Regions from separate parts of the Ihubacter massiliensis genome, predicted to be linked through region 1. Evidence: predicted binding sites of a transcription regulator. Region 1 holds the regulator's gene; each other region holds the start of a gene.
What was found. The regulator LexA, encoded in region 1, represses DNA repair genes until DNA is damaged. The targets are predictions, from matches to a motif close to AGAACANNTGTTCT.
Positions count from the first base shown of each region.

Region 2: a site for LexA is predicted at 1,687-1,700, ahead of NIA71_RS01090 (DNA polymerase Y family protein). Genes of this name have one in related genera too.
Region 3: a site for LexA is predicted at 4,185-4,198, ahead of NIA71_RS11755 (putative DNA modification/repair radical SAM protein). Genes of this name have one in related genera too.

Region 1 covers NZ_JAMXVH010000001.1:3,970,198-3,977,814, reverse strand. Annotated here, with positions in the region: gene NIA71_RS18135 (aminotransferase class III-fold pyridoxal phosphate-dependent enzyme) at 1-1,240, shown strand, start outside; gene NIA71_RS20120 (transposase) at 1,518-1,928, shown strand; gene NIA71_RS20115 (transposase) at 1,919-2,647, shown strand; gene lexA (transcriptional repressor LexA) at 3,384-4,040, shown strand; gene NIA71_RS18120 (AEC family transporter) at 4,220-5,071, shown strand; gene NIA71_RS18115 (CehA/McbA family metallohydrolase) at 5,144-7,617, opposite strand, start outside.
Region 2 covers NZ_JAMXVH010000001.1:247,066-254,682, reverse strand. Annotated here, with positions in the region: gene NIA71_RS01095 (hypothetical protein) at 150-410, opposite strand; gene NIA71_RS01090 (DNA polymerase Y family protein) at 394-1,653, opposite strand; gene NIA71_RS01085 (zinc ribbon domain-containing protein) at 2,222-3,220, opposite strand; gene NIA71_RS01080 (SulP family inorganic anion transporter) at 3,470-5,116, opposite strand; gene NIA71_RS01075 (C-GCAxxG-C-C family protein) at 5,634-6,080, opposite strand; gene NIA71_RS01070 (lactate utilization protein) at 6,191-6,799, opposite strand; gene NIA71_RS01065 (winged helix-turn-helix transcriptional regulator) at 6,909-7,280, shown strand.
Region 3 covers NZ_JAMXVH010000001.1:2,518,014-2,525,630, forward strand. Annotated here, with positions in the region: gene NIA71_RS11735 (zinc-ribbon domain-containing protein) at 1-187, opposite strand, end outside; gene NIA71_RS11740 (LytR/AlgR family response regulator transcription factor) at 330-1,040, opposite strand; gene NIA71_RS11745 (methylated-DNA--[protein]-cysteine S-methyltransferase) at 1,227-1,859, shown strand; gene NIA71_RS11750 (TIGR03915 family putative DNA repair protein) at 1,957-2,694, opposite strand; gene NIA71_RS11755 (putative DNA modification/repair radical SAM protein) at 2,687-4,135, opposite strand; gene NIA71_RS11760 (patatin-like phospholipase family protein) at 4,310-5,473, shown strand; gene NIA71_RS11765 (ECF transporter S component) at 5,598-6,161, opposite strand; gene NIA71_RS11770 (PLP-dependent aminotransferase family protein) at 6,271-7,617, shown strand, end outside.

The sequences.
Region 1 (7,617 bases):
AGCCGAAGGCATCTATTTCTGGGATGAAGAAGGCAAAAAGTATTACGATATGTCTGCTCAGCTGGTAAACTCCAACCTGGGCCACGGCAACAAGGCCATCGTCAATGCGATTAAAGATCAGGCGGAAAAAATTCCGTTTATCGGACCGGGATTTGCGATTGACGTTCGTTCCGATGCTGCGGAAGCAATTGTTGAGGCTTCCGGACTGGAAGGCGCAAAAGTATTCTTCACCAACGCTGGTGCGGAATCCAATGAAAACGCCATCAAAATCGCAAAACAGTACACCGGAAGATGGAAGATCTTCTCACAGTACAGATGCTATCACGGTTCTTCCGCCGGCGCTGGAATGCTGACTGGTGAACCAAGACACTTTGCCAATGAGCCGGGACCTGCCGGATTCATTAAATATGACGGACCTTACGCTTACAGAGCACCAAAGGCCTGCAAATTTGAAACTGAAGACGATGTAGCTGATTTCTATCTGGAACTTTTGACCAATCAGGTTAAGTATGAAGGACCGGAAAGCGTAGCTGCGATCTTCCTCGAAACCGTAGTTGGATCCAACGGAATTTTGGTTCCTCCTGCTAAATATGTAACTGGCGTTCGCGATCTTTGTACAAAATACGGCATCATGATGGTCTGCGACGAAGTTATGGCAGGCTGGTACAGAACCGGCACCTGCTTCGCATTCCAGAACTTTGGAATCAAGCCTGACCTGGTAACCTTCGCAAAAGGCGCAACCTGCGGCTATGTTCCTCTGGGCGGCGTAATCGTATCCGAGCCGATCGCTAAATACTTTGACGATCACAAGATGATGTGCGGACTGACTTACAGCGCTCATCCGATGGGCTGTGCTGCTGCTGTAGCTACCATCAACGAATACAAAAACCTAAACATTGCTGAAAATGTAAAAAAACAGGGCAAAGTTTTAGGCGAACTGCTGGAAGATCTGAACAAGAAACACGCTTGCGTGGGCGAAGTTCGTTACATCGGCCTCTTCTCAGCATTTGAGCTGGTAAAAGACAAGGCTACAAAAGAACCGATCGTCGGCTTCAACGATGATCCGGACGGCCTGATGGCAAAAATCGTCGGCATGCTGGTTAAAGAAGGATTCTGGACTTACTCACACGAAAACATGATTATCGTTGCACCTCCGCTCATCATCACTGAAGAAGAGCTGAGAGAAGCAATGGCAATTTTGGATAAGGTATTAGATTCTGTTGACAACATGATTAAATAAGCCTGTTTGATCATGTAAAAGTACTCCTTGAGGGGCTGTCGCATTAAGCGATAGCCCCTTCTAGTATGCAAAAAATAAACAAAAAACAATATTAAAAGCCCGAGAACCATCAGATTCACGGACTTTGTGGTAAAATATTAGTATGCTAAAATCAAATACTCTACAGAAAGATTATACACAATCCGAAACATGTTTTCAATGCAAGATGCCATTTGATATTGGATATATCATTCCTAATAATGATTGCGTGAGACTGCTAAGTCAGTTTGTGGAGGAAATGGATCTGACGAATCTTTATGAGACATATTCGCGTCTCAAAGAAAATCAAGCGTCTCCACGCACCATGTTGAAACTTGTCCTTTATGCTTATCTTGACGGTAAATATTCATCCAGAGAGATGGAACAAGCCTGTCACCGAGACATAAATTACATATATCTGCTGGATGGAAAACCTGTTCCTGACCATGCTACATTTGCACGCTTTCGCAGTATTCATTTTGCAGCATGTGCAGAAGGAATCCTTTCAGAAACAACACAACGGCTGTATCGTTTAGGAGAATTATCCGGGAAAGATATCTTTATTGATGGTACGAAAATTAAAGCCCGTGCAAACAAATATACTTTTGTCTGGAAAAAGGCGGTTACAATCTACAGCACGGCATCGATTCAGAATACATTGTGTGGTTGACTGTAGGTCCTACGCCAAATGACCAGCCAGCCTTAAAACCATTCCTGAAAAGTATGGAAGAGAATCTAAGTTTCACCTACAAAAACATTGTTGCAGATGCAGGATATGAAAGTGAAGAAAACTACAGTTGGATTGAGGAAAACGGCCAGATTGCCTTTATCAAACCTGCCAATTATGAACGGTCCAAAACGAGAGAATATCAGAAGGATATCAGCAGGAAAGAACACATGGATTACTATCCTGCTGAAGACTATTATCTTTGTAAAAACAGGAAAAAGCTTATCGCGGTTGAGATGAAAAACAGAAAAAGCAAAGCCGGATACCTTACTCAAACGACAATCTATCGATGCGAAGATTGCACAGATTGTCCTTACAAGTCAAGTTGTACGAAGGCAAATCATTGGAAACTGCCATTGGAGGAACGAACAAAACAGCTGGAAGTCTCCAGAAATTTTGAACGCCAAAGAAGTGAGTATTTGGAAAGAATCGTAAGTGATGAAGGTATTCTTCTGCGAATCAATCGCAGCATTCAAGCGGAAGGCTCCTTTGCAGATATGAAGCAGGATCGTAATTTTAGACGATATTTATGTCGCGGACAAAAGAATGTATATGCAGAAAGTGTGCTTATGGCAATTTCACATAACATAGAAAAACTGCATAATCGAATCCAGAAAGAACGAACTGGATTACACCTGTTCTGTACGGAAAAAGCAGCATAAATTTAAAGGTTGAAAATACCTTTTGTCAGTGTTGCTGTCAGAGCTTTATTTTTGTTGTCTTTTTGAGGCGAAATACGCTAAAGACGAAACAATTTAAGTAGAGATTACGATAATGGAGCTTCGCTCCGGCGGATTTTCATCCGCCTAGTGCGACAGCCCCTTTTTAATTGGCGGGGATTCTGCGCTGGCTCGGCATCATGCTCCCAGTAGGCAAAACACCCTGCACCGTCTCTTTTTTTACATCACATAAGCAAATCAAGAACATCTGTTTACATTTTGTTCTTTTTATGGTATTCTAAGGTTGATGTTATAGACGGGTTTCTCCTTTGACTGACGATTACAATTGGTACGCCGCGGACTGTATCAGAAAACGGTATTTTTTAGTGAATTACGACATTCTGACGGCACGTTGCACCAATGGACGGGCTTCCTTCATGCAAAATTGTCAGTATCTAAAAAGGATAGTTCTTTTATTGATACTCTTTGGGGAAACGCTCATAGAGAAGGACGGATTAATATCAAAATCCAAGGTTTTTGCAAGGAATTTTGATACTGAGGCCCCTCACCTGGCTTTTATCCAATCGCTCCGGGACTACAAAGTATCAAAATTGACATTTTTTTGATACCAGCAGCGATACTCGAATGGTTTGGATGCATAAGGCTTGATGTTGGCGGTGATGGCCGTCCTACTGCAAAACAGAATACTTTATACAGGATAAAAACAAATCCGGGAGGAATGGATGATATGTTAAAAGAACGGGAACAGAAAATCTTAGATTACATGAAGCAGGAAATCCGGCAGAAAGGATATCCCCCTACTGTGCGGGAAATCTGCAATGCGCTCAATATTAAATCCACTTCAACTGCTCATAAGGATATCGACAATCTTGTAAAAAAAGGCTATATTATCAAGGATCCATCCAAGCCGCGCGCTTTGATGGTAGTCGATCAGGAATTGGAGTCAGTACCGGCAGAACCGATGCCGCCTATTGATAATGCCCAGCGGACCGACGTTACCGACATACCGGTTATCGGACGCATTGCCGCCGGCACGCCCATCCTGGCTGAGCAAAACGTGGAAGAGACCTTTCCCGTTCCATCGCGCTTCCTTGGAAACGGTACCAATTTTATGCTGACGGTTAAGGGAGAAAGCATGATTGAAGCCGGAATTATGGACGGTGACTACATATTGGTTCAGCAGCAGCAAACCGCCAACAACGGCGATATCATCGTCGCTATGGTAGACGGCTTTGAAAGCGAAGCTACGGTAAAGACTTTCTATAAAGAGCAGGATCATATTCGGCTTCAGCCGGAGAACTCATCCATGAGCCCTATCATCGTACAGGATGTGAAAATTTTAGGCAAGGTCAAAGGCGTCTTTCGATATTTTTAAACCAACGCGGGTATTGTACCCGCGTTTTTTTCTGTATAAAAGTGATGGTAATCCCAGCATGGGACAATTCGGCTAATACATCAATTATTCTTTTTACAGGAATCATTGTTCTGCATTTGACAACTGGCCGACCGCCGTATTATGATAGATCCAGTATATAACTGGAAGGGGTAAGATTCATGTTTGTAATACTAAGTAAAATCGCAATTATTTTCGCTATGGTAGGAGTCGGTTTCATTGCCAATAAAGCCAGAGCCCTGCCGGATGAATCCAACGGTTATCTGATCTCGCTGCTCATGAATATTACGGCGCCCTGCATGCTCCTCACCTCCATTACCGGCAAGCAATTGACGCCGGATACCCTCAGTTCTACCCTGGAGGTACTGGCTGGCACCATCATCTTCTTCCTTGTGGGGATGGCCGTTTCTTACGGGATCGTCAAGGTGCTGCGCATCTCTTCTGCGGACCAGGGCGTTTATATGAGCATCCTCACCACCGTAAACACTGGCTTCATGGGTTTTCCCATCACAAAAGCGGCGTTCGGCAATGAAGCGCTGTATTTCATGGTGGTCAGCAACATCGTCCTCAACATCTACCTCTATTCGCTGGGGATTTTACAGATCAATATGGGCGAAAAACGTCAGTTCAAAGGGCTGAAAAAGGCCCTCAAACCAATGCTTAACATGTGCTCGCTGGCAGCGGTTTTAGGAATCATTATGCTCTTTTCCGGATTCAAAATCCCTTCTTTTTTCAACGAACTCCTTACGGGCATCGTCATATCCCTCATCAACCTGATCTTATGGCCCGCTCTGACTTTTCTGGCGGTCAACTGGCTGCCCATCCATGAGATGACCAAGCTGATACTGGTCTACGGCGCCGCTTTTCCTACAGCAGTCATTGTAGTGGCCCTGGCGGCCAAAGAGCGGAAGAATTCCCAGCTGGCGGCAGAGGGCGTGGCCATGACCACTCTTTTTTCCATGGCCACATTGCCGTTCATCACCATGCTGCTGAGCACCTATTACGGAATATAAAACAGGTGCTGCCGCACGAAGCTAATTTCTTCATGTAGACAGCACCTATCTATAATCTAAAGGTTTACATTTTTATTTTCCATCGATCCAGAAAGGATTGGTAACCGCATAATTGCCGTTCACATCCATAACCAGTATGGATACCCATGTTTTCTTGCCGGAATCCACAGCAAGCGACAAGTCAACAGCTGCCGTCTTTTTATCACCTGCGATTGTTGCAGCCTGATCGGTCAGTGCTTTATCATACTTAATATGTGTTCCATATGAATCTTTCTGATAGGCTCCGATCAAGGTCTCACTTTCATAATTGTCTTTGCTGTCTCCGGTCATAACGATCACTTCTTTGATGTCTGTCAGCGATTTTGCATCCAGCTTGAGATTAAACTTTTGATCGCTGTTCACCTGATAAATCTCTCCCGGTTTTTGATCCATTTCCAGAATCGGTCCGAAGGAAACATAGGAATGTCCTTCAGCGACAGCCTTTGTAAAGGTCAGTCCTGTATCCACCACGTTCTTGCCTTCCGTGCTTCCAACATCGGCTATGGTCCTGACCTTGCCCGAATTGTAATGCTCCGATTCGCCTCTTGCAAATTCGCCTTGGTTGGTAACGCCTGGAATCAGTACATCGTGGGTATCCGAGCCGCCCAGCAGATAATGCGGTTTTTCAACCGTATCCCCCATATATTTTCCGCCGTCCAGATATGCGTTCCACAGAGCCTGGGCAGAAATCAGCACATCCGCATTTTCCTGATCGCTTGAGCAGGCATTGATTTCGATGTTATCGTAATCGTCCTGATAGCCGCCCGGAACGCCGCCGTCCTTACGGGCCGAATAATAGAGGCCGTAAGAATACCACGGATGGTTGGCTGTAATGGTCGCTCCTTTGTCATGGGTCTGCTTTACAAATTCGGGGAACTTGGAGAACTGATCCATAACATGGTTTTCCCGGTTTTCATCGAGGAAGAAGTTATAGGAGCTATGATCCTGGGGAAGGACATTGAAGTGGGCCCATGAGCAGGAAATCTCTTCCGATGGAACAAAGCCTTTCATTTGGTTTTTATAAGTCTGTGTCACCAGATCATACCCTTTTTTATTGTTTACCGTAAAGTCGTGATCGGTGATAAAGGCAACGTCAAGGCCGGATGCCAGGAAGGATGGTATTGCATCTTCCGGATCGGCGAAACCGTCGTTCTTGTTGGCATGATGGTGCAGATCGGCGCTGAGCCATCCATCCTGCAGAGAATATTTTTTATCCGCCGTCACGGTCGCCTTGGCATTTCCGTCACCTTGCAGAGATACTGTATCCGTGTAAAAATAGTATCCCTGTGGGTAAACCGTCGCTTTGTAGCTGTTTAGATCAGAGACTTCTGCCACGATCTTGCCTTTTTCTTTAGCCTGATATACGGAGTTGCCTGTATATCGAACTTCCGGATACTCATTGAGAATCTCTGCTTTTCCCCAAAGCGGATTGTCATTCTGATCCTTCAATTGAATTTCCAGTTTCTGTTTTTGAGGGCCAGTCTTCAGATCGACCGATCCTGCTGCTTGTACATCGACGAGTTCTCCTTTGCCGTAGCCCTTGCATTCGGCGTAAAGCTGATAACTTCCCTTTGGCAGATCGATCGAGTAATTGCCGTTATTGTCCCCGCGGTAGAAGCCATAGACTTTCTTATCTTTATCTTTTACAATCACGACCGCATCGGATACAGCACCGGATCCGCCATTATCTTTTATTTGACCGGCAACGGTCATTGTCTCTTCCGCATTTGCTTTGTTGAGGAAATTGGTCAGCGTCTTGGTATCCGCCTTCTGTGAGGCCATAAAGTATTCCTGATAAACGGTGGTTTCTCCAGGGGCGTAAGCAGCGCTTGCCCGCAGCTCTTTGTATCCCAGTGAACCTCCGAATTTATCGATCTTCACTTTTTGATCTGCTTGTACTTTCGGTACCGTATGGCAGGTGGCGTATTCTTGACCGTCTTTGTTGCCGTAGCTCATGATCGTATTCACCGGCTGAAGGGTTTTCATGGCTCCGCCGTCATCGCCCTTATTGGTCATGGCAAAACGGGTCCTGTTGCTCTTCGCCGTATCGACCGCCGCCGCTCCGTTATTGGTCACCGTATCAAACATATATGCGTGATCGGCTCCCGGGGCCAAGCTATAGTAGGTTACGACGTCCAAGCTGCACATCTTGCCGCTTTCATCCGCCAGCTGATTATAGATACGGGATACCTTTACTGCTGGAAGGCCGTCCTTGCTTTCTTTGCAGGCCGTAAAGTCGTAATTAGCCAGATCAAAGGTTACAGTACCGCAGTTTTCCGGCGCCCAGGAGTCCCAGCCGTTCATGAGGAATTCCAGCGACCATATGGTATCTCTGGCCGGCGTTCCATTTTTCATGTAGCCTGCATCCAGTACCGATCCTGCCGGATATCCCCATGGATTTCGCGTTCCTACTGCCAGTACAAATCCCATTTTACCGTTGCTGACGATAATATCATGGTCGCTCAGAGCTTCGCCGTTCTGGAAGTAGGTCTTGGATTTGTCGCTGA
Region 2 (7,617 bases), 3.7 Mb from region 1:
AGAATACGAGCCATAATCATTATAATTTCAAATTTTATTTTCTCCTTACCATCCTTACTCACTATAATATTTTCATTTTTCTAAAAAGGAGATCAGATTATCCTATTTTTATTCCCGGGACCCGAATGCTTTGACTTTCGCCTTTGCCGTCATATCTTATACAACTGCCACTGACAATTCGTCACTGTATATTTCAACTCATAGCGAGTCTCTTTTCCTCTGATGACACTCTGACAGGCATAGATAATGGTTTCAATTCCCGCTATTTTCGATTTGTGCGCATACAAAATCCGATCCACCTTGACCGTTACCATCTCGCCGTCCTCTTCCATTTTAAATTTATAAGGGATTGGCTTCTGATCCGGCCAGAATACGGCAATCATCCGAATTTTCTTAGCAACGATCTTCATGGCCGTAACCTCCCATCGTCAAATAATTTCCATCATTGATTCCCCCTTGCACCGGATCGATGGCACTCCCTGCGAAGCAGCCCCTGATGATGCTTCGGGTACCAAACCGGGTGCGTATTTTATCCACTGCTTGCTCCAGCTCTTCCTGCCGCATCTGATCCACAGGATCAAAAAAGCTCAGCTGCACCTCCTCTTCATCTATAAAATTGGATACCCTTACCCCGATCTGCCGGATCGGTTCTCCCGTCCAAATTTCGTCCACCAGTTGGGATGCGATCCTGTATATTTCACTCGTTGTATTGATGTATCCCTGCATCTGCACCTGATGTCTGCGGGAAAAAAAGCTGCTGCTCTTTAGGGTGACGCAAACCAGTGAGGCCCGCTTTTTCAGCTGTCTTAAACGCATGCCCACCCTTTCACATAAAGACAACAATTCCTGCAGCAGCTCTTCTCTTTTTTCCGCATCAAACGGAAGCGTGAGGCTATTGCTGATTCCCTTTTGCAAAATATCTTCATTGATGAAAATCGGCTCTGAATCAATGCCATTGGCATAATCGCAAATTAAAGCGCCATGGCTTTTAAGCACGCCTCTGAGCAGATCCCGATCTGCATTGGCCAGTTCTCCAACGGTATAAATATTCATTTTGTGAAGCTTTTTTTCCGTAGCCCGGCCGACCATAAACAACTCCCTTACTGGCAGCGGCCACAGCTTTTGTTTGATTTCATGGGGCCATAGGGTTATGACCTTGTTGGGTTTTTCCAGCTCTCCGGCCATTTTCGCACACAGCTTGTTTTGTCCGATGCCGATGTTTACGGTAAATCCCAATTCTTTTTCAATCCGGCCTTTTATGTGAGAGGCCCACTTTACCGGATTTTCAACGACCTGCGCAGAGCCCGTGCAGTCCATAAAACATTCATCGATGCTATATCTTTGCACCAATGGCGTATACTGGCGGAGAATTCGATACAGGGCATCGCTGCACAACAAATAGAGATCGTAGTCCGCCGGGAAGATAGAAACATTTGGGCATTTCCCCTTTGCTTCCATCAAACTTTCGCCGGTCCGTATGCCGCAGGCTTTTGCTTTCTGGGATTTTGCCAAAATGATACCATGCCTGTTTTCAGGATCACCTGCTATTACTGCGGGAATCGTTCTAATATCCGTCTTATAACCTTGTTCCAGCATCGCTGCCGCAGTCCAGCTTAAATAAGCGCTGTTGGCATCCACATGAAAGACAACCACTTTTTTCACCTCCTCCATCTGTCTTCATTGTACCGAACATATGTTCTTTTTTCAACTGGTAACTATTTGTATTTTTTGAAAACAGTTTTCGGCCTGCGATGCATCTGTGCAGAGCCAGGCACCAGTACCTCTTGCCGGGCTGGGCATCCGGCATCCAATGATCATGGACCTGACTGCTGCGTGACCTGGTATCCGAAAAATTTCTAAAAGTTTTCGTAATTTTTACGCAAAGTTATGGGATTGCGGGGCTTCATGTTGAGAAAAATGGCGCTTGCCTTCCGGCGAACAAGTTTGAGAGGTCCCAATCGTTGAAAACTGCGTAAATTCCGTATATTTTTTTCAATTTTTTCGCAAAACACTTTACTCCCCTTTTTCGTAAAAACCTTATTCCCCTCAAACCGACATCTTCTCCCGCTGCCCCCAAATAGCAAAAGAGCCCCTTATCACCATATAAGAGACTCTTTTCTTATTACGTAGGAAATATCGCCGGCAATATTCCTGCATATCAACAAAGTCTACTTCTTTTAAGAATCGCGAAGCCTGCTTTGTTCCTTCATATTTTTATCTTCTAAAACAACCGCTCCAAAAGGCTGCCCTTTTCTTCTTCACTGACGGTAACCCGGACGGCTGTATCCGGCGTATAGGTACCGTCCTGCACCTGGCCGCTGCCGATATAGATGAGTTTTCCGTTTTCCAAAGTCCCCATGCAGCCTCCGCCCTCACTGTCGGTGAGCGAAATTCCAAGGGTGTTTGCCAGATCATCCCGGGTCATTTCTGGCTCCATGTTGTAAAACAGGGTATTGAGCGTACCCGACATCTCCATGCAGACTGCATCGGAAGTGGAATAGTCGTCCGGCCTGTCCAAAAGACCCGCCGGAAAGACGGCCTGCAAAGACACCGATTCCACATTCACATATGCCACACCCCAATCTCCGGACCCCAGAGAACCAAACTCAGGCGTTCCCAACGAACCATAGGCATCCGCGATGGCTTTTCCTGTCATCCCCACCAGGTCCACGTATTTTTCCCAGGTATCTTTCTTATGTTCCGTTCCTACCGTCTTTTCATATTGATATTTTTTACCGTCTTTGGTCCATTCCAGCTTGAAAAGATGCTTGCCGTCGTACAGCTCCGCCGCATTGACAGCGCCGTCCTTTATCTCGTAGTTTGCCGTATCAATATATACGGCGTAATTTGTCAGTTCTTGAACAGACCCGTCTTCATAAGTAGCATGCAGGGGATCCAGCACCAATCTGCCGTCTTCAATCTCATAATCATCCTTGAGGTCTACTTCACGAGCCGACTTTATTGCGGTCGCCGGTTTATCTTTTCCATCGCCGGTGTTGCTGCTGCCCATAAAGAAAACAGCGGCCCAAACAGCGGCTCCACATAGAATGAGGCCGATCAGCACTGACAGCAAAATCCGCTTCCTGTATGTGTACAAAAAACGAACGATTCGGCGTTTCCGCTCTGAAACGGGCTCGTCCACCTTATCAGCAGGGGCTCCGCATCGCTTGCAAAAATTAACCCCTTCCTTCATCTCGCTTCCGCATTGGTTGCAATACATCGATTTCCTCCGGTTATCTCGCTCCTCGTATGAAAGTCTGCAATCTGCCATGGCTTTCACATATCCACGAAAACTATTATACCACAACTTCCAGGCTGCGTCGCAGTAAGTTTTAAGGGATTTTACCGTGGCGCGCCATAGTCTTTTCGTAAATATTTGATCGGTATCTTTGAAACGATTATAACCAAATAAACCGAATTTCATCATATTTCTACCTGAGGCCCGGTCTTTTGCCGCAACCCGGAGAACCTATGCTTCCACTTCCTTCTGCGCACGGACAATGGCATGCTCCGCACTGTCAAATACATGCTCCGCACCGATTCTGTCGATCAGCCCGCCTCGTCTCAGTCCCTCCAGGACCTTAGGCTGGGCGCTGGACAGCATAACGGTGACCCCTTCCTCGGCCAGCTCCTGTTCCAATTCCAGCAGCGCCTGTATCCCTGATAAATCAATGGCCGGAACGCCTCGCATGGATAAAATCAGAACTTCTGTATTACCCAGCTCCGTAAGCTGTTTTTTCAATTTATCCGTAACCGCGAAAAAAATCGTTCCCGTCAGATAGGCCATGCGGATGGTCTTGGATACTTTGGGAATGTGAATGCCGATTTCCTCCAGCCGATCGTTTTCTATGTCCGCGATTGTAATGTCGATGTCCGTCAGCTTTACCACGATCATAAAGGCGGAAAACGCTACGCCGATGATAATCGCCTGGGTTAAATCCAGCACAACAGTAGCCGCCATTGTGATGAAAAACTTCAGCATTCCGGTCTTAAATTTGTGGCTGAAAATAAAACGAATGTTTTCCCAGTCATTCATCCTCCATGCCGTAACGATCAAAATTCCCGCCAATGCGGACAGCGGCACTTCCGACATGACCGGTGAGAGGATGAACATGGAAAGAAGAAGGATCACCGCATGGAAAACACCGGTCAATCTGGTTTCGCACCCGGCTTTGATGGCTACGCTGGTCCTGGCGATGGCCGCAGTCGCCGGTACTCCGCCGAAAAGCGGAATCAAAATATTTCCCACACCCTGTGCGACCAGCTCCCGGTCGCCGTTGATCGTCTCCTTTTTCATCTTTCCGGCCGAAGCGCCGCAGAGCAAAGATTCGATCATTGCCAAAGCCGCGATGGAAAGAGCCGGTACAAAAAAATCCCAAAATTGTGCAAAGTCCAGGCCGGCCAGTGTCAAACGTTCATCTAAAAACAAAGTCTTTGGAATTTCTCCCACCACAGCCACGTTCAGTCCTGCAAAATGGTTGAAAAGCAAGACCAGGATCAAAGCCGCCAAAGAGGACGGCACTTTGCTGTTCCATTTGGCCGGCCACACAATCATGATCAGAATCACCGCCAAGCCGATGCCCATAGCTGCGAAATTAGGGGAAAATCCAGAGGTGAAGTAAGAAAGAACTTTCATAATCGCCAGATCCCCCTTGGATGTGACGCCGAAGAAATTGTCCAGCTGTCCCAATGCGATGATGATTGCAATCCCGGATGTAAATCCGGTAATCACAGAGGACGGAATATAGTAGATGATTCTACCCAGCTTGAGCACGCCGGCAGCAATGAGGATAATTCCAGCAAAAAAACAGGAGATCAAAATCCCCTGCATGCCGTATTTGGCTGCCAGGGTTACCAATATGGCGGTCATGGCTCCGGTAGGTCCGGAAATTTGAAAGGATGCTCCGGAAAGCAGGCTGATGGCCACACCGCTGATGATCGCCGTCACCAGGCCGGCTGCTGCTGTTGCTCCCGAACTGACTCCAAAGGCCAGTGCCAGGGGCAGCGCAACGGCCGCAACAGTAATTCCGGCCATCAAATCCCGGCCCAGCCGCTTCCCGTTATACCCTGTAAATTCCGTTTTCAAATCCTGCACATAATCCTTTATCAAATGCATCGCTTCTTCCCTTCTTTACCATATAAAACAAACTTGATTAAACAAACGGCACAATAAGCAGGTGGTTAAGCCGCCCATATTTGCCATAAACTGTTTTTTACTCATTTGTTATTGTACCATACTTATTTTTTACTATCTTGCTTTTTTTCGATGCGCGGACCGGCCGCCCCGAGAAGCTCCTGCCTCTCCTCCAACCACCTCTGCGGCGTATTGACTCAAATCGGGAAAATTCTATTGAAAGATTTTATTTTTTACGCAATCTTGTGGGTTTGCAGGGCCTGATATTGAAAAGAAGCAGACTTTGCTGCTTCTGGCTGATTTTAAGAGGGCGCAATCGTTGAAAATTGCGTAAAAACTTAAATCCATTTTGAGTTTTTTCCGAAAAACCTATGGCGTTTAGGATTTGAACGAAACATACGCTGCTGGACGCACTCCAGAAATACAGGGCTGCTGCATGAAAAGCAATTTGCTCCAGCAATCAGCCCTTTTCCGCTTTTCCAAATTAACGCCAGGGCTGCTAATCGATGATATCTTCCAGTATCTCGCACGCTGTACAGGCCAGCTTTGAACAGAGGGTTGCGAATAAGTTTTCTTCCATAACCTTATCCCTTTCCTCGGGAACTGTGAGATCATATCCTAGCAGTTCCTTGCAGAGCAAAGAGCCATGGGCTTCCTTAAAAGCCGCTTCAAACTCATTCTTTTTTTCCAACAGCAGGTTCTTCGCTTTCGTATCGCCCGGCTCGCAGTGCCCGTATCGAAGTCCCAAGGCCATCAGTGCGCCCGTGACACATCCGCACCGCTCCCCATTCCACATACCGCCACCGAAAGCTGCCGCGATTTTCAGGGCCGTAGTTTCATCCAACCCCAGTTGGGGAGCTGTTTCTGCTAAAACAACTTGGGAACAATCAATCCCGTTCATGTAACTTTCCAGTGCCTTTTCTTCCGTCAGGTTCGTTTCGATCATAGCCGTGCCTCCTTTGTTTTTTCAATTATCTGTTATTATCTCACAGGTTGAAGAGGTTTTTCAAGATGAACCTTTCTACAGCAGCCGGAAAGCCGGGGACATTGGGGCTTTTAGAAACCAAGTTCTTCACCGATCAAAACGATTTCCACATCTTCAATGTCGTTCATCTTTTTCATGTAAATTGTCAGTGCGTTGCAGATTCGGTCGGGGCTGGAACAATCGTAACAACGGTCGCCTCTGACCGCACATGGAGTTCTCAGGTTATAGCGCATCGCATTCTTGGGCGCTGCGATGTTACGGGCCCGCCACACAGCTTTTTCCAAAGTCGACTCGATCTTATTGGTGCTGATGATGAAATAAATCTTTTTATGTCCGAATAAGGATCCGGCGATCCGGTTGCCGGTACCGTCGATATTGACCAGTTCGCCTGTTTCAGACATGGCATTGACGGAGGTCAGATAGATATCGGTCGTCAGACATTTTTGTGCGATTTCCAAAAATGCATCATTATCTTTGCTTTGGTTGGGATCGTAGACCGTATTATGAGCAGACAGCTTTTGATAAAGCTCCATCTTGCTCATGGTAGCAGAATCACCAAAGCCAATGATTCGGCCGTCCAGACTGACATCCAGATAATCGGCCGCTTCTTTGCCGGAAGCAAAATAACGCACAGAATAACCATTCTTAATCAGTGCCTCCATTACCGTTTCAATTTTCATATAGCTGCTCCTTTCAAATTGCATTTCCCGTTTTCTTATATTATAATCGTAAGAAACAAATATACAAGTACGCACATTTTTGTACCTTAGATTTTAGAAAGGCGTTTTCATGCAAACCACCTATTCGGGAAAAGAAATCCCCCAGCTGGCCGGCGAAAAATGTTCAGTTATCTATGCTTTAGAAGTGATCGGCGGAAAATGGAAACTACCGATTATATGGAAGCTTTCAAAAAAAGAATCGCTGCGTTACAACGAGTTAAAGCGGGAGCTGGAGGGCATCACCAATGTCATGCTGACCCGCTCCCTCCAGTCCTTGGAAGAGCACCGGCTGGTGATCCGAAAAGAGCTCCAACATATACCGCCTCATGTGGAATATGCCCTGACCGACCATGGCAGAGCGCTGATTCCCGCTCTGGAAGTGATCAAAGATTGGGGGCAGGCTGAAATGGAACGGGTTCAGTCCCTGACTGACGATAGATAGTATCCTGTCCGGCGGGGGCAAAGATGGGCGTTTTGAAGGGAATGGGCGGGTTTGTGTAAAAACTAAAAAAATATATGGAATTTACGCATTTTTCAATGATCGAGCCTTCACAAATTTGCTTTGCAGCAGTCAGCTGCTCCTTTCCTCCAGATGAGGTCCCGCAAACCCACTGCTTTGCGAAAAAACATTAAATTCTTTCGAAAATTTTCCGCAGTCCGCTGCCCTTGCATTCCAGCAAAAGCCGGCGGGTTTCCTGGAGGGCCGAAAACAGGAATATCGGTATCTAAACAAAACGGCATCATTTCTGATACGTTTTTTGAAAACCAATGAAAAAAAT
Region 3 (7,617 bases), 1.5 Mb from region 1:
CCATATCCACCTCCATCAGCTGGTCCAAATCTGTGATTCCCTTTTCTTCCTGCTCGACCGGATCTGTTTCCGGCTCAGAAGCTTTGGGCTCTATAGACGGCTCTGCCTCCGATTTCACCAGCACACCGCAATTCTCACAGAATTTTGAGTCATCATCGATTCTCGCACCACAATTTTCACAATACATAAATCCCCCTCCTTACAAAAAAGGCCGGGAAGATATTTCCCCCCAGCCCTGCATAACTTTCACACCTCTGTCCGCACCTGGAACAGTTCTTGCGATTACATTATCAGTTTTATCCGCCGTTGTCAAGGCTTTGGCCGCATGGTCAAAAATTCCGCTCCAAGTAATCGAGAAAGATATCCCGAACATCCGAGTAATAGCTTTTACTGATTGGAGCCACCTTTTCAGTGTCAAAGTAGAATTTTCGATTTCCCATTTTCTTTACCTTGCTGATATTGACGATATAACTGTTATGACACCGGATAAATCGATCATCCAGCTGCGGTTCTATATCGTCAAATTTTCCGTAAAACGTAATTACGTCCTTTGTTGTATGAACATGGATTTTACGCTTCTCTTTTTCAAAGAATAGAATTTCATTGAAGCTGAGCTTTTGAGCGCCTTTTTTATTGACTACAACAAATCCATCCCCTTTTACGCCTTCCAGCTTGTCCGCAGCCCGCTTCAGCGCCTTGCGCAGCTGTTCGGCTTCCAAAGGCTTCTTCAAAAAGAAAATATGATCCACTTCATATACATCCAAGTAATATTTATCATGTGCAGAGACAAAAATAATCTGCGAGTTAGGCTGAATGTTCAAAATCCGTTTAGCGCTGTCTACTCCATTGTTCTCCCCCAGCTCCACATCAAGAAATACGATATACGCCTCGTTAGGGTGCTCGGCAGCATAGAATTCAATCTGTTCCTTTTCAACAAACGTCCTGATTTCCCTTATCCGATCCCCTGCGGCTTTTATGACGCTCTTTTTGAGTAATTCCAGAAAGACAGCGTCGTCATCACAAATCAGTATTTTCCACATAGTGTCTTCCTCATTTTATAAAATTCCACATACAGTCACATTTGCGTCTTTCCTGTATATTATTTTATCATTTTTTTAGCCTGGTTGTCCATCATGTAATAATCGGAACACAAAACGTACAATTCAGGTCATCAACAAACGGTCGGGCTTTCTATTCTGACGGGTAAAGAAAGCAGGGTGCGAAGTGTGAGTGTCAAAAATGAATCCGGCCTTTTCGTTCTAAATATACTTGCAGTTCTGATTGTACAAGGTATCTTGCAAGCTGCCGCCTGGCAGGGTAAAATAAATGAAAAAGATTCTGCATCTCAGATCGCTGAGAAGGCAGGGAGAAAGGAACCGATTATGAAGCATATCACACTCTACGATTCTCCAGTAGGCATCCTCCGCATTGTCACCGAGGACAGCGCGCTAACCGACCTAGCTTTGGATTGTGACGAACCGCCGGTAACCGGAGAATATTCTAGGGAAGAAACACCGCTTACACGCAGGGTCAGAAGTCAGTTGGACGAATACTTTTCCGGCCAGAGGACGGACTTCGATCTACCCTTGAAGCCCAATGGTACAGAATTTCAAAAAAAAGACTGGGCCGCTTTGCAGGAAATCCCCTATGGCCAGACCCGTACATACAAGGACATCGCTGAAGCCATCGGATGCCCCAAGGGGTTTCGGGCAGTGGGACTTGCCAACAACCGCAATCCGATCATGATTATTATTCCCTGCCATCGAGTCATCGGATCTGATGGCAGCCTGACCGGTTATGCGGGAGGTACTCACATCAAAAAATATCTGCTGGAACTGGAAGGTGTAAAAGTGGACTAGCCTAGTGCAATTGATCATCTGTCAAGTGATTTGGCGTATTTATTCAAACACTAAACGGACAATATACTAGACCACAGGCAAAGGGCCGGACGATGTACTAAAGCTGGAATTCGGTCAAATGTTTCCAATATCGCACCGGCATGAGATTTTTCTGGCAGCGGGGGTTAATCCTTTCCCGGATCGCCATATTCTCAAAATAGGATTTCCAAAGGCGCCGGTATTCTTTCTCCTCTTCCGACAGGGGAGAAAGCTCGTCTTTGGTAAAGCGGCTGATATACCAGCTTCCCTGATAAGCAATCAGGGCTTTGCTCCGTTTCACATCATGGATAATGAAGGGTTCATTTTTGAAGCGGTCGCAGAAATGGTCCGCCAAAAACTCGATCAGATCATGGTCCGGTTCAATGGGGCTGTACAAGACCTTGTTTCCCAGCTCGGAAAAACGAATCAGTCCCTTCAGTCGGTGCACCTCGCCGTTGACCTTCCGTTCCGCCTGCTGGACTTCATAGACGATGGGATCGCCGTGGAGCATGCTGACGCAGGAACCTTTGACAAAGCCCAGCCGCACATAGTTGAGAATTTTCGTCTCCTTGTTTGCCACGCTGGACATGAACACCTTATAGACCCGCTTCAAATCCTCAGAGGAAATCTTTTTTTCAATGGCTTCATAAACGGTAATCGTCTTCTCCTCCTCTGTTTCCACCTCCTGGTATCCGCCAAGCATTGTGGACTGGTATTCTTCTTTTCGGAAGATACCGCTGGCCTTTTCCGTATAATAATGATGATAAATACAAGTCAGAAGTCCCTCAAAGGTTCCGTCGTACAGATAATCAACCATGGATCAACACCGTTCCTCTCTGATCCCCTTGTGTCAGCAAGGATTGAGAATTGTCGCCAAACATTGACATTTGAACCCCATCGTTTATTTGCAATATTTGATTTTTTATGACATGGGGCATAAAAGTTTTCTCACCGTAATATTTCCCCGAACAGGTCAAAAAATGTTTTGCCCGCTTTAAGACAACGCCTATTTTTTTCAGATCATCGTACTTCACAGCAGAAATTCTTCGCTGGCGGAGAATTCTCTGAGCCGATTGCACCCCCACCCCCGGTATGCGTAGCAGTAAATCCATGGGAGCCTTATTAATTTCCACCGGAAATTGATCCAGATGGCGGAGCGCCCAGGTAACTTTCGGGTCCAGGTCAGGATCCAAATTGGGGTGTTCGTCATCGAGAAGCTCACCGGCGCTGTATCCATAGAACCGCAGCAGCCAGTCCGCTTGATACAGCCGATGTTCCCTCCCCAGAGGCGGAGCCGTCAGCACGTCAGGCAGAATAGGAGAAGGAACAGCCGGAATGTAGGCGCTGTAATATACCCGCTTCATCTTAAAGGTATGATAGAGATTCTCGGTGGTAGTCAGGATTTGTTTATCGGTTTCCTGACCTGCTCCGATAATCATTTGCGTGGTTTGTCCGGCGGGAGCAAAGACCTCCTTTTTTCTTCCTAATCGAGCCGGCAGCACCGCCGCCGCGGCCAGAATATTTTGATCTTGCTGGTTCTGGTTTTCCCGGATCTGCTGCGGATCGAGGGAGAGGCTGCTCTGGCCGGGGCTCAAATAGTTTAAATGTGAATTCAGTTCCTGCCCTTTGAACATGGTGCCCGGTCCTTTAAGCGCCTTTCTCTCAATAAGCGTATTAGTTATCTGTCGCATGGGGCTAAAAATTTGTTTTGGTTTTTTTTGAGGAGCAAACAGTTCCAGACTCTTGCTCGTAGGCATCTCAATGTTGACGCTGAGCCGGTCGGCCTCCAGGCCAATGGCATGAATCAGTTCTTGAGATACGCCGGGGATAATCTTGGCATGGATATAGCCGGCAAATCCGAATTCTCTACGTAAGAGCCGCAGGCATTGCAAAATTCTCTCTGCTGTATAGTCCGGGCAGCGCTCCACTGCAGAACTGAGGAAGAGGCCTTCGATATAATTTCGTCGATAGAATTCAATGGTCAGCCGCGCCAGTTCCTCCGGTTCGAAGGAAGCTCTTCCAGTATCGGCGCTGCGGCGGTTGACGCAGTATTCGCAATCGTAAACGCATTTATTGGTAAACAAAACCTTTAACAATGAAATGCATCTGCCGTCCGCTGACCAAGAGTGGCAAATCCCTTCCGCAGCTCCGCTGCCAATCGTTCCGTTGTTCTTGCGGCCCACGCCGCTGCTGGAACAGGACACGTCATACTTGGCGCTGTCCGCCAGTATTTTCAATTTATCAAACATCAGATCCATAACTGCTTCTCCCTTCCTTTTGAACTTGTGTTCTTATTTTACCATATCGCAAACATATGTTCAACTCCTATATCATTATGCTCTTACCTATTTATTCCTTGTATTTTTTTTGCTTCATTGCTAATATTCTATTAAGGACTATTTTTAGGGGATGTTCATTCAGAAAGGGATTTTATGGAAAAAAATGCTTTGGTACTCAGCGGCGGCGGCTCCCGCGGCGGCTACGAAATTGGTGTATGGCAGGCGCTTCGTGAGCTCGGCGTGCCCATCCACATTGTTACGGGGACATCGGTCGGTGCACTGAACGGTGCTATGGTTGCTCAGGATGACTTTGAACTGGCGGTGAATCTTTGGAAGGAGCTGGAGACTCACATGGTCTTTGACCTGGAAAGCGACGGCGGCAAGGAGACTGGCCGATTTGATTTTGAGATTGCCGGTATGACGGCCGGTGAAGCAATCGCCTACGCCAAGGAAATCATTACGAAGGGAGGCGCGGGTACATCTGGTCTGGAAAAGATTGTTGAAAAGTATGTAAGCGAGGAAACCATTCGCCGTTCACAAATAAAGCTGGGCGTTGTGACCGTAGAATTCCCCTCACTCAAGCCTCATTATCTGTTTGCTGAAGACATTCCGCAGGGAAAACTGCAGGACTATATTTTGGCCAGCGCATCTTGCTTTCCGGCAGTGCAGGCCAGAGAAATCGACGGCGTCCGCTATATCGACGGAGGCTATGTGGATGTAATGCCAGTAGAGTTGGCGCTGAAGAAGGGGGCGGACAATATCATCGCTGTTTATTTAGAAGCGGCGGGTTTTGTCCGCCGAGATACCGTTGAACTGGCCGAGGAAACCGCATCAAAGCTGGTGATGATCAAAAGCCACTGGGATTTGGGAAACTTCCTCATCTTCAATACCGATAATGCCCGGCGCATCATTCGCCTGGGTTATCTGGATACCATGAAAGCCTTTGGTGTCTTTGAAGGAAAAAAGTTTACGTTTTCTAAAGGTGAATTAACACCTCACCAACGGTCGGGCGCTGAGGCAGCGGCAAAAATTCTCAAGCTGGATCCCACGCTTATTTACAAAAAAACACAGCTCCACAGCCATATGCTGCAGGCTCTTTCTCAGGCTCCCAAACCGGATATTCGGGATATCCGATCACCGGAGGATGCCCGACGCAAGCTGAGTGAAGTGACGCTCATGCTGTATATCGCCGAGCGTTTGGCGGAAAAAGGTGCAAGCAGCTTCTTTGCCAGCCGCGGCGCGTTTAAGCTGTTTAAGGAAGAAATCATGGCCGCTGACTATCTGCTGGTCAATGAACTGCTTCCTTTAAAGAGCTGATCTTTTTGGGGAATGACGCAATACGGTCATAGGTGACAACGTTGCAGCAACGTTAAATGACACGGGGCGCCCGCATGAAAGAATGCACTTTTCATGCGGACGCCCCATTTTTTATTGAGCAGGCTTACGAAAGCTGCTTATTATCCAAGACATAGGCAAAGTACTTCCGTGCCGGCGTCTTATACAGGGCTGCCGCCAGAACACCTGCAATGACCATACCGACTATGAACTGTCCGATGTTCCAAGGTACGCCCAGAACCGGTGTCACCCAGTTTCCAATGATCACCCCTTCGGCCACGTAGTACCCGATCACCATAAAAATACCCGCCAGAATCATGCCGATCAGTTCCATGACCGGTACCCCTGCAATGGCCAGCGGCTTTTTCTTCAATGTGGCCGCGATGAACAATCCCATGATGATAGCCATAATTCCCTTGATAGCAAATGTCCATGGCGCCCAGACAGCAGCGCCGCCCATAATATCGCCCAGGGCACCGCCAATGGCCGCAGCCGCAGCGCCGTATTTCCAGCCCAATACCAATACGGCAAGGAAAATCATAGCGTCTCCTAGATGGACATAGCCCTGCGTTCCTGGAATCGGGAACTTAATAAACATGATAGAAACAATTATAATACCGATCATCAGCGCAGTCATAACGAGTTTCGTTGTCTGTCCTGCATTTTTCATTTGTACTTCCTCTCTTTACTAATTTTTCGCTATACACTATAATACAGGGTAAGTGTATATAAAGGAATATACAAAAATAAATATTTTTATAGGTACAGAAAGGAACGTTATGAAAGCTATCATTCCCAACATTGACGAACATTCCAAAAGAGCCTATTACCTCCAGCTCTATGATTACATAAAAGAAGCAATCCTCTCAGGCGAAATTCACAGCAGTGAAAAGCTGCCTTCTTTGCGTAGTCTGTCAAAAACCCTGGGACTGAGCATGACCACAGTGGAATTGGCCTACAGTCAACTGATGGTGGAAGGCTACATATACAGCAAACCCCAATCGGGATATTATGCGGGCAACGTGCTGCCCACGGAAGCTGTATCCGTCTTCAAGAAGCGGAGCATCTCACCTCTGGATCGGACCATGGAAACTCAGGAACCGGAGTTCTATTATGACTTGGAATGCTTTGACTTCAATAAATGGAAAAAATGCGCCAATAAAGTCATTACCGAATATTCCCCGCTTCTATTTTTTGAAAGCGATCCTCAGGGAGAAATGGCTCTGCGCTATGAAATCTCCAAATATCTCTACCAGTTCCGTGGCGTGATCTGCGATCCTGCTCAGATTGTCATCGGCGCAGGAACACAGCAGATTACCAATCATCTTGCCAATATCCTGAAAAAAATGGCCATCGACCACGTTGCCGTGGAGGATCCAGGCTACATGCCGGTCAACAACATTTTCCGCGACCGCGGGTTTTCCATCACACCGGTTAAGGTTGGAAAAGAAGGGATTACCATCGACCGGCTCCCTTCCAATATCCGCTCCGCTGTCTATGTGAGCCCTTCCAATCAGGTGCCCACCGGCGCCGTCATGCCCATCGGCAAGCGCTACGAGCTCCTGGAATGGGCCATCAAAAACGACAGCATCATTATGGAAGATGATTACGACAGTGAGCTGCGCTATTTCGGCAAACCCATTCCAGCCCTCCAGGGACTGGATACCAAGGAACGGGTTGTTTATTTGGGCTCGTTCTCCACGACCCTCTTTTCCTCTATTAAAATCAGTTATATGGTTTTGCCCCCTGCTATGGCGGAAATCTTTCACACGATCCGCGGCGATTATACACAGACCTGCTCCAAGATGGAACAGCTGACTTTAGCTCTGTTCATGGAGCGGGGATTCTATCAAACCAATATCAAAAAATTACGCAACCTGTACGCACAAAAGCTGCAGGCAGTCGTACGCTGTTTGAACACCAATTTCACCAAGCCAACTAATACCTCGTCCGGTATCAACATCATCGTTCGCGTAAAGAGTTCGAAAAGCGCTCAGGAGCTTTGCACCGATGCAAAAGCCCTGGGCATTGCCGCTATTCCAACCTCGGCCTACACCGGTGAATCGGAAGAGAACTCCACGTCGCTGATCCTCTATTACAATCAAATTCCACTGGCCGATATCCCG